Regions from separate parts of the Pantoea sp. SGAir0184 genome, predicted to be linked through region 1. Evidence: predicted binding sites of a transcription regulator. Region 1 holds the regulator's gene; each other region holds the start of a gene.

Region 1 (3,206 bases):
TTTCGATGGCGTTCTGCTGCGCTTTTTCATGCGAAATCTTCTTGCTGCGCGCTTCGTCTTCAACCGCTTTCTCAATTGCTTTGGACTGCAGCAGCTTGTTGAACAGATCCTGGCGTGCCGGCAGACGCGGGCCGACGGCTGCCAGCCGCTGGCGGGCAAAATGAATGCGTGCGACACGTGCCAGCTTCTGCGCGATCGACTGATCGGTACCGTGTTCGGTGGCCATCTGACGCAGCGAAACCGTGGGCGAGAAGCGGACAAAGCTGTCGCGACCGTGCCACAGGATGGCAAAGAACTTCTGTATACCGTTAAGAATACGCAGATGTGGCGTCGGTTCGCCCTGAATTTCACGGCCTGGCGCACGGCCAAACATCACGGAAACCGGCAGCATCTGTACGTCCAGCGCCGCATTATTGCGGTGCAGATCGAGGTAGTCATGGAAAAGCTTGACCGACTCCGGGTTCGCCACGAAATAGGGGAAGACGCGCGGCCCATCGTGAATAAATACGTGGCGCGGCAGCAGGGTGCCGTCAATCTCCAGCGGCGCCAGCGGATCCGGCAGATCGTGCTTCAGGCACTGTGCGCGTAGCGTGAGCAGGTCCGCCTTTGAATCATAAGGCAAAACATACATCACCGGACGGGTCGGATCGATACCGTGTTCCGAGATCGGATCGGTCGGAATGACCTTACTTTTTACCAAAATAGAGAGTGGTAAATTCAACAATTTGTAATAGAGTTTACGCCAACCTGACATAGACAACTTGAAGCCTCTTGTTAGCAAAGCGCGGCAAGCATACCAGAAAGTGCGGCGAAGATCTGTGGCTGTGCCACCTCGCGCGCCCAGACATTGACGTCAAAAACAGTTAAGGGTTCCACAACATGGCAAATAACGTCACCGGTTTCCTGAGAATCATTAAAGCCGCCGGTTATTCCTGGCAGGGGCTGCGCGCTGCCTGGCAGCATGAAGCCGCTTTTCGCCAGGAGGCGATTGCCGCACTGGTCGCGGTTGCCATCGCCTGCTGGCTGGATGTCGATATCATCACGCGTGTGTTGCTGATTGGCTCGGTGGTGCTGGTAGTCATTGTTGAGATCCTTAATAGTGCCATCGAAGCCGTGGTGGACCGTATTGGTCAGGAACGCCATCCGCTGGCGGGACGCGCCAAAGACATGGGCTCGGCGGCGGTACTGCTGGCTATCTTACTGGCTCTGTTTGTCTGGATCGCGCTGCTTTGGTCGCATTTGCGATAAACATTCCACATTCATCAAGCCGCTGATTTTTCCCTCTGTTTCGGTTTTCATTTCGCCAATACCTGTATATACTCACAGCGACTGTATAAACAACCAGGGGGCGGGATGAAAGCGTTAACCAGCAGGCAGCAACAGGTCTATGACCTGATTCGCGACCATATTAATCAGACCGGCATGCCGCCAACGCGTGCTGAAATTGCTTCGCAACTGGGCTTCCGCTCGCCTAACGCTGCTGAAGAGCACCTGAAAGCGCTGGCGCGTAAAGGTGTCATTGAAATCGTCTCCGGTGCATCGCGCGGTATCCGCCTGCTGATGGAAGAAGAGGCGAGTGAAGGGCTGCCACTGATCGGTCGCGTCGCCGCCGGTGAACCGCTGCTGGCGCAGGAACATATCGAAGCCCACTATCAGGTCGACGCCAACCTGTTCAAACCCTCTGCCGATTTCCTGCTGCGCGTCAGCGGTATGTCGATGAAAGATATCGGCATTATGGACGGCGATCTGCTCGCGGTGCATAAAACGCAGGAAGTGCGCAATGGCCAGGTGGTGGTTGCGCGTATCGATGATGAAGTCACGGTGAAACGCTGGAAGAAGCAGGGCGCGATTGTCCAGCTGCTGCCGGAAAACAATGATTTCCAGCCGATTGTTGTGGATACCCGTGAACAGTCGCTAACCGTGGAAGGGCTGGCCGTTGGCATCGTGCGCAACGGCGAGTGGCTCTGAAACCCGGTTGATCTCCCCCGCTGCGGCGGCGCTCGCGCGCTGGCCGCAGTCTGCTTTAATCATACTCTTGTTCCCGGCCCGTAAGGCGCTCGCTCAGGCCGACTACCGTAACCCTCGGGATGGGGCTGATGCAGCTATTTTCCTCTTCTGATAAAACGCTGTGGCGACTGGCGTTGCCAATGATCCTCTCCAATATCACTGTGCCGCTGCTCGGCGTGGTCGATACCGCCGTGATTGGCCATCTTGATAGCCCGATCTACCTCGGCGGCGTGGCCGTAGGCACCACGGCAACCAGCTTCATCTTTATGCTGCTGCTGTTTCTGCGTATGAGCACCACCGGTTTAACCGCCCAGGCGTTCGGGGCCGGCGATAAACAGGCACTGGCGCGCGCACTGATGCAGCCGCTGCTGATCGCTCTTGCCGCCGGGTTGCTGCTGGCGCTGCTGCGTTCTCCTGCCAGTAGCCTGGCGGCAACGCTGATGGGCGGCAGCGCGGAAGTCCAGCAGCAGGCGCAGATCTTCATTGAAATCCGCTGGCTGAGCGCACCGGCTACGCTGGCTAACCTGGTGATTCTCGGCTGGCTGCTGGGCGTGCAGTATGCGCGTGCGCCGATGGTTCTGCTGATTGTCGGAAACCTGGTCAACATCCTGCTCGATCTGCTGCTGGTGCTGAAATTGCACTGGGGCGTTGCCGGTGCCGCCGCCGCCACGGCGCTGGCCGAATACGTGACGCTGGCAGTGGGATTATGGATGGTGGCGCGCGTACTGAAACTGCGCGGCATCGATTTCAAACTGCTGAAAAACAGCTGGCGCGGTGACGCGGCGCGGTTATTTCGCCTTAATCGCGACATCATGCTGCGCTCGCTCATGCTGCAGATTTGCTTTGCCTCACTGACCCTGCTGGGTGCACGCATCGGACCGGATGTGGTTGCGGTCAATGCGGTGCTGTTGATGTTCCTGACGTTTACTGCCTATGCGCTGGACGGCTTTGCTTACGCGGTGGAAGCCTGCTCGGGTGAAGCGGTAGGGGCAAAAGATCGCAGCCGGCTGCTGCTGATCTGGCATGCCGCCTGTCGCCAGGCGGGTATCGTTGCGCTGCTGTTTGCGCTTATTTATGCGCTCAGCGGGCCGTACATTGTTGCATTGCTTACCTCGCTGCAGCCGCTGCGTGAGATGGCCGATCGCTTTCTGCTGTGGCAGGTAATTTTACCGCTGGTCGGCGTCTGGTGTTATCTGCTG
Region 2 (3,206 bases), 2.0 Mb from region 1:
CAACGGCTCGCACTGGCTGTGGTCGTGGGCGCTGGCGGTACCGGCTAACTCTCCGCAGCGCGCCGCCGCCGTCGACTTCATTAGCTGGGCGACCTCGCGGCAGTATATTCAGCAGGTTGCGGATACCGTCGGCTGGGGAGCGGTGCCACCCGGCAGCCGCAACTCCACCTACCAGCAGTCAAACTACCAGCGCCTGGCGCCTTACGCCGCTCAGGTGCGCAGCGCGATTGAATCCGCCACCGTCGATCAACCGACATTGAACACCGTACCTTACACCGGTGTGCAGTACGTCAGTATTGCTGGCTTTGATCAGATGGGTAACGCCGTCGGGCAGAATCTGGCGGCGCTGCTGCAGGGCAAGCTGACGGTGGACCAAACGCTGGAAAAAAATCAGCAGGACGTGACGCGCCTGCAAGCCGCACAGCAGTAAACATTCGGGGTTCCTGACAAGTCGCCGTGTGCGGGTTACACTAACGCGCAACTTGACCGGCAGGAACCCCCGAATGAAAACCCCTGAAGAGTATTACGCCCTGGCCCGCAGCCTGTTTTTCACCGCCCACCCTGATTTTCAGTCCGCGCTGGATGAACTGAGTGAGAGTGATGCGCGCGCCGCCAATATGTCCCTGCGTGAACTGCGCGCGTGGCACGCCGAGCGCATTTATGCCGCGTTTCTGCGTCAGAAGAAGCTCGACGGCATGCTGTTCTCCATCCAGCTGGCGGAACCGGATAAAGCAGTTGCTGCACAAGCGATTGAAACCTATCTGAAATCTCACGCGGAAGCGTTAGGTATGACGTGGGAAGAGTTCTGTATTAAGAACGAGTTATAAGCGATGCACTGATAAAAAGGCGATCGGAGAGAAATTTCCGGGGAAAAAGTTGTACAAGATGGAAAAAGTTGTATAACTTATTGCTCACGACGACTGTCGTCGATTGTCCTTGAACGAAAGGTGCTATTGCACCGCCTCTGGAGGTGTTGCTGGATTTCCACCTCCAGAGGTTCGATTTTTTGCGTGCGCCCTCTGCTTTTACCCGCTTTACTCCCCTGTCGTTGCATCTTTACGCCGCGCTGTTTCACCCGTATGAAAATAATTGCCGCCCTGCCGCTTGTCACTGGTTTTATTTACAGTAATATGACGCTCCCACTTTGATTACTGGAATGCCCTGATGTTTGTGGAGCTGATTTACGACAAGCGCAACGTAGCCGGATTACCGGGCGCGCGCGAAATGATTTTGCAGGAGCTAGAGAAGCGCGTACAGCGCGTCTTTCCGGATCTGGAGGTGCGGGTTAAGCCGATGGAGCGTAACGCCATCGAAACCGATATGAGTAAAAACGATAAGGCGACGATTGCGCGTATTGTTGAAGAGATGTTCGATGAAGCCGAGATGTGGCTGGTGGCCGATTAGGCCACCAGCTGCCGCGCTTAGCTTTCCTGCTCGCTGTGATTGATGGCGATTTCCAGATCCTGAATCGCCTGATCGATATCATCCAGCAGCTGTCCCTGCTTGTTGATCAGCGTATCAAAACGCGTGGCGTACTCTTTATCCTTATACTCCCCGGCATCAAAGGCCAGCCAGTGGCTGGAAAGCGTCTCAGTGTTGGTCTGCGCATAGTGACGCATCTCTTTTAGCTGTGAGGTGACATCACGCAGGTAGTCAGTTTTGGTTTTGATTGCCTCTGTATCACTCATGCTATTTTCCTTTTTGCTGATAAAGCCAGTTAAAATAATGCCTGAGCAATTAAAGTTAGCAGATAATAGCGAAGCCGCCTGCAGAATTATCCGAAGTATAGAGCCGCAGGGAAAAGGGACGTCCCGGTCCCTTTGTTGTGCCCGTCTGAATTACAGATACTTCTTCGCCAGCGCAATCAGTTCATCCTTTGCGGCGCTGCCCAGCTTCAGCACGCCCTGTTCAACAAAGCTGAAGGCCTGGACAAAGTCCTTCACCCCGGCGCTGATATCCTGCGCCACCGCATCGCTGGCGGCGGTCGCAGCAGCCGGCGCGTCGGGGACAGCAACCGGTGCGGTGGCCTGCGCGTTGCGCACACCAGGCGTGGCGGCCGCCGAGGCGCCTGCGCTGGCCGAACCGTTCGCCAGCGTATCCTGCGTTGCCAGCTGCTGATCGAGATCGACCGGAGCATCCGCATGAGACGGTTGCTCAGCGCTGGCGGGCGCTGCCGGTTGCGCAGCTGGCGTTGCGGCTGCCGGCGGCGTTGCTGGCTGGGCAATGCTGTCAGCTGCGCTGTCAGCGGCAGCCGGCGCGCTGGCCGTTTCGTTGGCAAAACTCTCCAGCGGTGACAATTCCTGTTGCGCCGCAGCGCTGGTTGGGTTGATGACAGTTTGATCGCTCATAATTTTCTCCTTATTGCTAAATAAAGACCGCAGTTGCTGCAAACGGACTGCGATCCGCTCGGTAATTCGCATCAGGTCCTCCTTAGCGCCGCGGCTGTGGCGCGGTTTGCTGACCGGCCGGCGGCGTGGAGGGCGTTGAGGTATGGCTGGCGCTGCGCGGCGGCTGGGCATCCAGCTTTTTCTGCAGCTCAACCAGCTGGCTGGTCAGTTCGGCGACCTTTGCTTCGCGTCGATCGGAGATCGCCCGGTACTGCTGGCGAATCTCCTCCACGCGCCGGTTGGCGTCGTTATTGACGTAAAGAAACAGAATGGTCATCGCCACACACAGCAGCGATAACAGCATCAGCAGGCCACCCAGCATCAAATGACGGCGGTGGCTTCGCACCAGCAGTTCACTGTTTATCTGCACCATCGCGGTTCTCCTCCAGAGTGGTGATCAATTGATTAATCTGGCTGCGAAACTTATCGCTGTGCTCGGCTTCGGTGGTCGCCAGCAGGATACCGAGTGCGTTCTTGATCAAACGCAGATCGGTCTCCAGCGATGAGATACGCCGCAGGTTTTTGTCGTGACGGATACGCAGTTCATCGTTTTCCTGGCGCATCAGCGCATGGCTCTCCTTGAGAAGCAGCACCTGCTCTTTGTAGCTGGTGATGATCTCGCCTCCCGCGCGATTGCTGGTGACGATAGACGCGATCCCCGCCATCAGGGGTTTCCAGAACACCGCTGCCGCGCCACCGCCAAGCAGCAGTGCGCCTACGCTGGTGACCAAACTACTCTCCATGCCCTACCTCTCTCACCTGGCGAGGGTTAGCCGGACACCCCGCTGACCTCCCTCGCCAGTATCACGGCCAGCGGCA
Region 3 (3,206 bases), 1.4 Mb from region 1:
GCCAGCGGCCCGTGGCTGTTCGATCCCGCCTGCTACTGGGGCGATCGCGAATGCGACCTGGCGATGCTCAGCTATTACGCCGATCTGCCGCGCCAGATTTACGAAGGGTATCATGCGGTGTGGCCGCTGCCGGAAGGCTTCTCGCAGCGTCAGCCGGTGTATCAGCTCTACTATCTGCTCAACCGCGCCAACGTCTTTGGCGGCAACTGGGCCGGCGAAGCGCAGTTCGCTATCGGCCAGTTGCTGGAGGAGGATGCGCTGGGCCAGCGCCAGGTCAGACCGGCCTGACGCTTTACAGCATACCGAGCAGTTTCAACACGAAGTAACCGGCCACGGCGATGATCACCGGCAGAATGTACAGCGGGAAAATCTGCAGCAAAATGGTGTGGCGCGGCACATGGATTTTCTCTTCCAGCTGCGCCCGCGTGCGCCCTTCGCTGCCCTTCGCCTGTTCCAGAATCATCTGGTCTTCAATGCCTTCTTTGATGTGGCGCGCCTGACGCCACATGCGTGCGCCCGAGGCCTGCAAAGCGATGCCCACGAATATCAGGATATAGATCAGCCAGAAGCCAATATTGGCCCCGCCGTTGAATTCCGGCACCGGCGAATTGTTCCAGAACACATTGAGAAACGGCGTGTTGAACTTAATCATATCCACCATCACATGCACGAAGTCGAGCATCACGGCGTCAATGCCGGGCTGCTTTTCGCTGTGTTTAAACATGAAGCCTAAGATGGAGATAAGGGTGGATAACAGCGCCGGAATAAAAATCACCCAGCCAGCCACTCGCTTGAGGATGGCGATGCGGCCAGCCTGTTGATATGTCATGGTGTCTTCCCTTCACAAACAGTAGTTTTGCCCTAAGTCTACCTGCACTACAGCAAATTTTCCTGAAAAATGCGTAACCTGCCGTAAGTCGGTTTTCGCCGCCGCCCATGTTAAGGTAGGGCAAACTGTCAATGGAGCTGTTGTATGACCTATCGTCGCCCTGTGCTGGCCGCTATTTTTGATATGGATGGCTTACTGATTGATTCTGAACCGCTATGGGATCGCGCCGAGCTGGAGGTGTTTGCCAGCCTGAATGTGGATATTAGCCGCCGCCACGAGCTGCCGGATACGCTCGGCCTGCGCATCGATCAAACCGTGCGCATGTGGTACGAAGCGCTGCCGTGGAACGGGCCGGATCAGGCCGAAGTCACTCAGCGCATTATTGCCCGCGCACTGGCGCTGGTCGAAGAGACGCGGCCGCTGTTGCCTGGCGTAGAGCAGGCGCTGCAGCTGTGTCAGCAACAGGGACTGGCGATTGCGCTGGCCTCGGCGTCTCCGCTGGCGATGCTGGAACGCGTGCTGGAGATGTTCAATCTGCGTCACTACTTTAGCGCCCTCGCCTCGGCTGAAGCGCTGCCTTACAGCAAACCGCATCCGCAGGTGTATCTGGATGCTGCGGCAAAGCTCGGGGTTGATCCGCTCAACTGCGTGGCGCTGGAAGACTCGTTCAACGGCATGATCGCCAGCAAAGCCGCGCGCATGCGTTCCATTGTGGTGCCTGCCGCCGAACATCGCCACGATGCGCGCTGGGCACTGGCCAATGTGCAACTGGAAAACCTGACGCAGCTGCAGGCGGAACATCTGTTTAACTGATCGGTGTGCATCGCGCGTTACGCCTGGCTGATGTTTCGCCCGGTTGCCAGGCGCAAAAGTAAGCCAGACCGTTAATTTCCCGCGCTTTTTTCAGGCGCGGGTCAGCAAAAAATTCACTCTTCGTTACAGCGTCACCGTTCTCATTTACTGGATAAATCCCTATACTGGATGCATCGACAGTTTTTGCAGCCAGGTTCCATCATGACGGCCGAAGGCCATATCATTTTTGCCATCGCCAGTGCGATATTTGCCAAACGCGCCGAACTGACGCCGGTGATGGCCAGTGCCGACTGGTGGCATCTGGTGCCGGCTGCGCTGCTGACCTGCCTGCTGCCGGATATCGATCACCCTAAATCAGTGCTGGGCCAGCGGCTAAAGTGGCTGTCGCAGCCGATAGCCCGCGCTTTTGGCCATCGCGGCTTTACCCATAGCCTGCTGGCGGTGGCGGTCAGCCTGTGGCTGTTTCAGATTAACGTGCCGGCCGACTGGTTCCTGCCAGCGGATGTCCTGCAGGGCATGACGCTCGGCTATCTGAGCCACATTGTCGCCGATATGCTGACGCCCGCCGGCGTGCCGCTGCTGTGGCCGTGCCGCTGGCGCTTTCGCCTGCCTATCCTCAACAGCCAGCAAGGCAACCAGCTGGAGCGCGCGCTGTGCCTCGCCCTAGTGGGTTATGCGCTGTGGTTTCCGCCCGGTATGCCGTCGTTTGGCGCTAACGGCTGGCCGGAGCAGCTGTTCAACAACCTGCAGAACGGCATTGGCCGGCTGGTGAACGGCAGTACGCGCTGATGTGTTTTTCCTTCTGCCAGCGATTGCTGAAATAATCGCCTTAAATTCAATTTAGTTATAACCCAGACGATTTAGATATATTGTTCCCGCAGGGCCAACTGGTACCATGCCGCGACAGTTACAGAGGATCCCTCTGCTATTTTCGGTTACGCGGCGCGATCGCGTGGCGACCTTCAGGAGTTAACAATGAATATTCCTCTGATCATCAATATCGTGGCATTTGTCGCGCTGCTGATTGCGTTAAACCGCGTCGGCAACCAGAGCTGGAGCCTGTCGAAGCGCGTGCTGACCGGCCTGGTGCTGGGGGTGATCTTTGGCCTGGCACTACAGGCCATTTATGGCGAAAACAGCCCGGTGGTGAAAGAGTCGATTGGCTGGTTTAACATCGTCGGCAACGGCTATGTTCAGCTGCTGCAGATGATTGTCATGCCACTGGTGTTTGCCTCAATCCTCAGTGCGGTGGCGCGGCTGCATAACGCCTCGTCGCTGGGCAAAATCAGCGTGCTGACCATCGGCGTGCTGCTGTTTACCACCGCCATTTCCGCACTGGTGGGCGTGCTGGTGACCGGCCTGTTCCACCTCAGCGCGGAAGGACTGGTACAGGGCGCGCAGGAAACCGCGCGTCTGAGCGCCATCCAGAGCAACTACGTTGGTAAAGTCGCGGATCTGAGTACGCCGCAGCTGCTGCTCTCCTTTATCCCGAAAAACCCGTTTGCCGATCTGGCCGGTGCCAATCCAACGTCGATCATCAGCGTAGTGATTTTCGCCGCTTTCC
Region 4 (3,206 bases), 1.1 Mb from region 1:
CCGCCGAAGCGGGGTTTTTTATTGCGCGATAACTTAAGCCTGTGGCTGAGTTACAACGTCTTTGATACCTTTCACGTCGATTTCTACGCGACGGTCTGGCGCCAGGCAGTCGATCAGGGCATTGCGGCCTTTCACGCTGTCACAGGTGTTGCCAGTAACTGGGTTAGATTCACCCATGCCACGTGCAGAGATCTTGTTAGCCGGGATACCTTTAGATACCAGGTAGTCGACAACAGACTGAGCACGTTTCTCAGACAGTTTCTGGTTGTACTGGTCTGAACCGATGCGGTCGGTGAAGCCCAGAACCACAACAGAACCGTCTTTCGGATCCATTGAGCTCAGCTGGCTGTACAGCTGATCCAGAGCCTGCTGGCCTTCTGGCTTCAGGGTAGATTTGTTGAAGGTGAACAGCACGTCAGACTTCAGAGTGAAACGCTTGGTTTCAACAACCGGAGCCGGAGCTGGCGCTGGGGCAACAACTGGTGCAGCAGCTTCGTCCTGACCGAAACGGTAAGAAACGCCGACGCTCAGCATGCTGTTGTCTGGACGCGCACCAACGGTACCTGCGTCACCGATGTTGTTAACCCACTGGTAGTCCAGGCGAGTCGCCCAGTTTTTGGTCAGTGCGTATTCAACACCAACAGCAGCCAGCGGAGAAACGCCGGTGTCGTGGTTGCTAATGCGGCCGTTGTCTGGGTTGGTCTGAGTTGAATCAGCACGCCATACCATGCCGCCCAGACGGGTGTACACGTCCAGATCGTCAGCAATTGGGTAGCTCAGTTTAGCTGCCAGCTGAACGCCCTGTGCTTTGAATGCGCCATTGGTCACGTTGCCTTTGTTCGGCATACGGCCCAGCCAGTCGTAGCCCAGCTCGAAGCCCAGGTATGGGTTAGCCTGGTAGCCCAGGAAAGCACCTGCGCCCAGCTGAGATTCGTGAGTTGGACCGTCGTTGTTTTCGTAACCGTTACCGTAGTAACCAGTATCGTGATACTGAGACCAGCCCAGTTTAGCACCGGTATACCAGGTGTCATCTTTAGGAGCGGCCTGCGCTACGGTAGCGAAGCCAGCCAGTGCCACTGCAATTGCGATAGCTGTCTTTTTCATTTTGCGCCTCGTTATCATCCAAATAGGCAATGAGCAAAAAGGTTGCTCTTGGTTGTAATCCTTCGCCGGGTCTAAACGCTCGCTTATGACTCTACCGAAAAAACGGAGGTTATTGAGCACCCTGGCGAGGTAAAGTCTACAACGAGATTGGAAACTTACAAGTATGATGTGACGTCAGCGGATAAAAAAACAGGGATTTATACACACATTTTAACAAATGACATGGCAAAATTTTCGCTACCAGAAAAGAAAAATGCGGCTAAGCCATTGTCATAGCTGGCGGGAAAAGAATCAGTGGCTTAGCCGCAACTTTGTGAAAAAATAGCGTGAGAAAAATCTTAGTTTTACTTAATGAAACAAATCAGAGGGAATTTTTGCGCTGTTTGGCTGTCTGGACAGAGCAAGATCCCGCCCCTGAGGACGCATAATCAATCCCAGCGCTTCGCCTTCGGCGGCTGCCTGCTCAAGTTCCAGGCGCTCTTCATTGCTCAATTCATAAGGAATCCAGGCGAGTACCACGCTGTAGTTGCCGGTGCGCAACGCTTTCACCATGCTCTCAACCGTGCTTAAACGCTCGGATTCCGTAATATGCATACTCTTTTCCAGCGGTAATCCTGACTGCTGCATCCAGCTGCGGTTCAGTTTGTGCGCTGGCGTCAGCCACAGCTGCCAGCGTGACTGCGTGCTCAGCTGCTTGAGGACCGGCAGTAACAGCAGCGGCATGATGCCGGGCTGCTCGCTATAACGCAGTTCAGTAATACCACCCAGAGAAGGTTGCGTTAAGCCCGTCGCAGCGAAACGGTGTGCACGATCAGCAGGGCCAGAGTATTGAGTACGCATATTTTAATCACTCAGTAATGAACTGTATGAATATACAGTAATGAGTTCCTGGATAAAGATCAACCTCAATTTCTGAAAATGCCTCGCAAATTCCGCACAAGAACCGCGCGTTGCCGCTTTTATTCATTGAACAGCTAAATCGTTTTTTCTATCTTCTAACCAGATGAATCTCTGAGCTTTTTATAGGAAATTTCCCGCGCAAGGAATGAGGAAAAGGGGACGTTATGAAGAAAAATAATCCGGTGGTTGAGCAGTCCAAAGCCCAGTTAGCGGCATTGGGAAAAATTGAATCGCGCACCCAGTTTGGTGGTTACGCGCTGGCGGTCGAAAAGGTGGTGTTTGCTTACATCAATGAGGATGCGCTCTATCTGCGCGCCAGCGAGGCGCTGCAGCACTATGCCGCACAGCGCCCGCTGGAACCGTTGATATATCGCAAGCGCGGCATGCCGGTGACGCTCAGCTACTACAAAGTGGATAAACAGCTCTGGCAGGACGCCGATCAGCTGCTGCGCTTATCGGCCAGTTCGCTGTCTGCGGCGCGCGCCGAGGCGGCGAACAGACTTGTCTTGCTCAGGCTGAAAGATCTGCCCAATCTCAGCCTGCGCATGGAGCTGATGCTGCACAAAGTCGGGATCAATTCTGTTCGCTTACTGTATGAAATGGGCTCGCGTCAGAGCTGGCTGAAGTTGCGGGCGGTGAATAAAGATATCGGCCTGAAAACGCTGCTGGCGCTGGAAGGCGCCATTTCCGGCCATCACCAGGCCGCTTTGCCGGCGGCGGTACGTGAAGAGTTAAGCGCCTGGTATCAGGAAACGCTCCGCCAGCACGCCGCGGCGGAGAGCCTGTTGCCTTAAGCGGCAGCGAGGGTGCGGCGCAGACGGGCAATTTCCGGCAGCAGCGCAACCAGCAGCCCCAGCTGCTGCAACACCAGCGGTGCCTGCGCCTCCTCACTGGTTTTCAGCGCGCTCAGGCGCTGCATCAGTGCCTGCTGCATCGTTTCCGCCTGCGCTTCGCTGACGCGTTCGATCTGCAGCACATCCTCGACGAAGCATACCGCGTCATCTAAAAGCGTCAGCAGTTCGCCCTGCGTCAGCTGCTCCCGGTGCGCGCCCAGCGCCGAGATGTAGCTGAGGAACGAGTGGTTGAGGCACATCAGACGGAACGCATTCTCGCGCAGCGGCGGCTGTTGCTTCAGTTCGCCGCTGATATTGGACACCACGGACGCCAGTTCCGCATCGGCGTTGTGCGCGTCACGGCGCGCC

The links. The regulator LexA, encoded in region 1, represses DNA repair genes until DNA is damaged. The targets are predictions, from matches to a motif close to TNCTGTATGTACATACAGNA.
Region 2: the regulator LexA is predicted to act here: its motif matches at 1,109-1,128, upstream of C1N60_RS08365 (DinI-like family protein).
Region 3: the regulator LexA is predicted to act here: its motif matches at 1,805-1,824, upstream of C1N60_RS11415 (metal-dependent hydrolase).
Region 4: the regulator LexA is predicted to act here: its motif matches at 1,965-1,984, upstream of sulA (SOS-induced cell division inhibitor SulA).

The regions. Positions count from the first base shown of each region.
Region 1 covers NZ_CP028050.1:3,834,012-3,837,217, reverse strand. Annotated here, with positions in the region: gene plsB (glycerol-3-phosphate 1-O-acyltransferase PlsB) at 1-754, opposite strand, end outside; gene C1N60_RS18185 (diacylglycerol kinase) at 880-1,248, shown strand; gene lexA (transcriptional repressor LexA) at 1,354-1,968, shown strand; gene dinF (MATE family efflux transporter DinF) at 2,097-3,206, shown strand, end outside.
Region 2 covers NZ_CP028050.1:1,804,253-1,807,458, reverse strand. Annotated here, with positions in the region: gene C1N60_RS08375 (ABC transporter substrate-binding protein) at 1-430, shown strand, start outside; gene C1N60_RS08370 (DUF6388 family protein) at 504-827, shown strand; gene C1N60_RS08365 (DinI-like family protein) at 1,165-1,404, shown strand; gene C1N60_RS08360 (hypothetical protein) at 1,422-1,688, opposite strand; gene C1N60_RS08355 (hypothetical protein) at 1,839-2,348, opposite strand; gene C1N60_RS08350 (hypothetical protein) at 2,431-2,760, opposite strand; gene C1N60_RS08345 (hypothetical protein) at 2,741-3,130, opposite strand.
Region 3 covers NZ_CP028050.1:2,429,192-2,432,397, forward strand. Annotated here, with positions in the region: gene C1N60_RS11400 (fructosamine kinase family protein) at 1-288, shown strand, start outside; gene C1N60_RS11405 (YniB family protein) at 293-829, opposite strand; gene hxpB (hexitol phosphatase HxpB) at 974-1,642, shown strand; gene C1N60_RS11415 (metal-dependent hydrolase) at 1,844-2,431, shown strand; gene C1N60_RS11420 (L-cystine transporter) at 2,618-3,206, shown strand, end outside.
Region 4 covers NZ_CP028050.1:2,707,891-2,711,096, reverse strand. Annotated here, with positions in the region: gene ompA (porin OmpA) at 34-1,104, opposite strand; gene sulA (SOS-induced cell division inhibitor SulA) at 1,453-1,944, opposite strand; gene C1N60_RS12900 (TfoX/Sxy family DNA transformation protein) at 2,169-2,798, shown strand; gene yccS (YccS family putative transporter) at 2,795-3,206, opposite strand, start outside.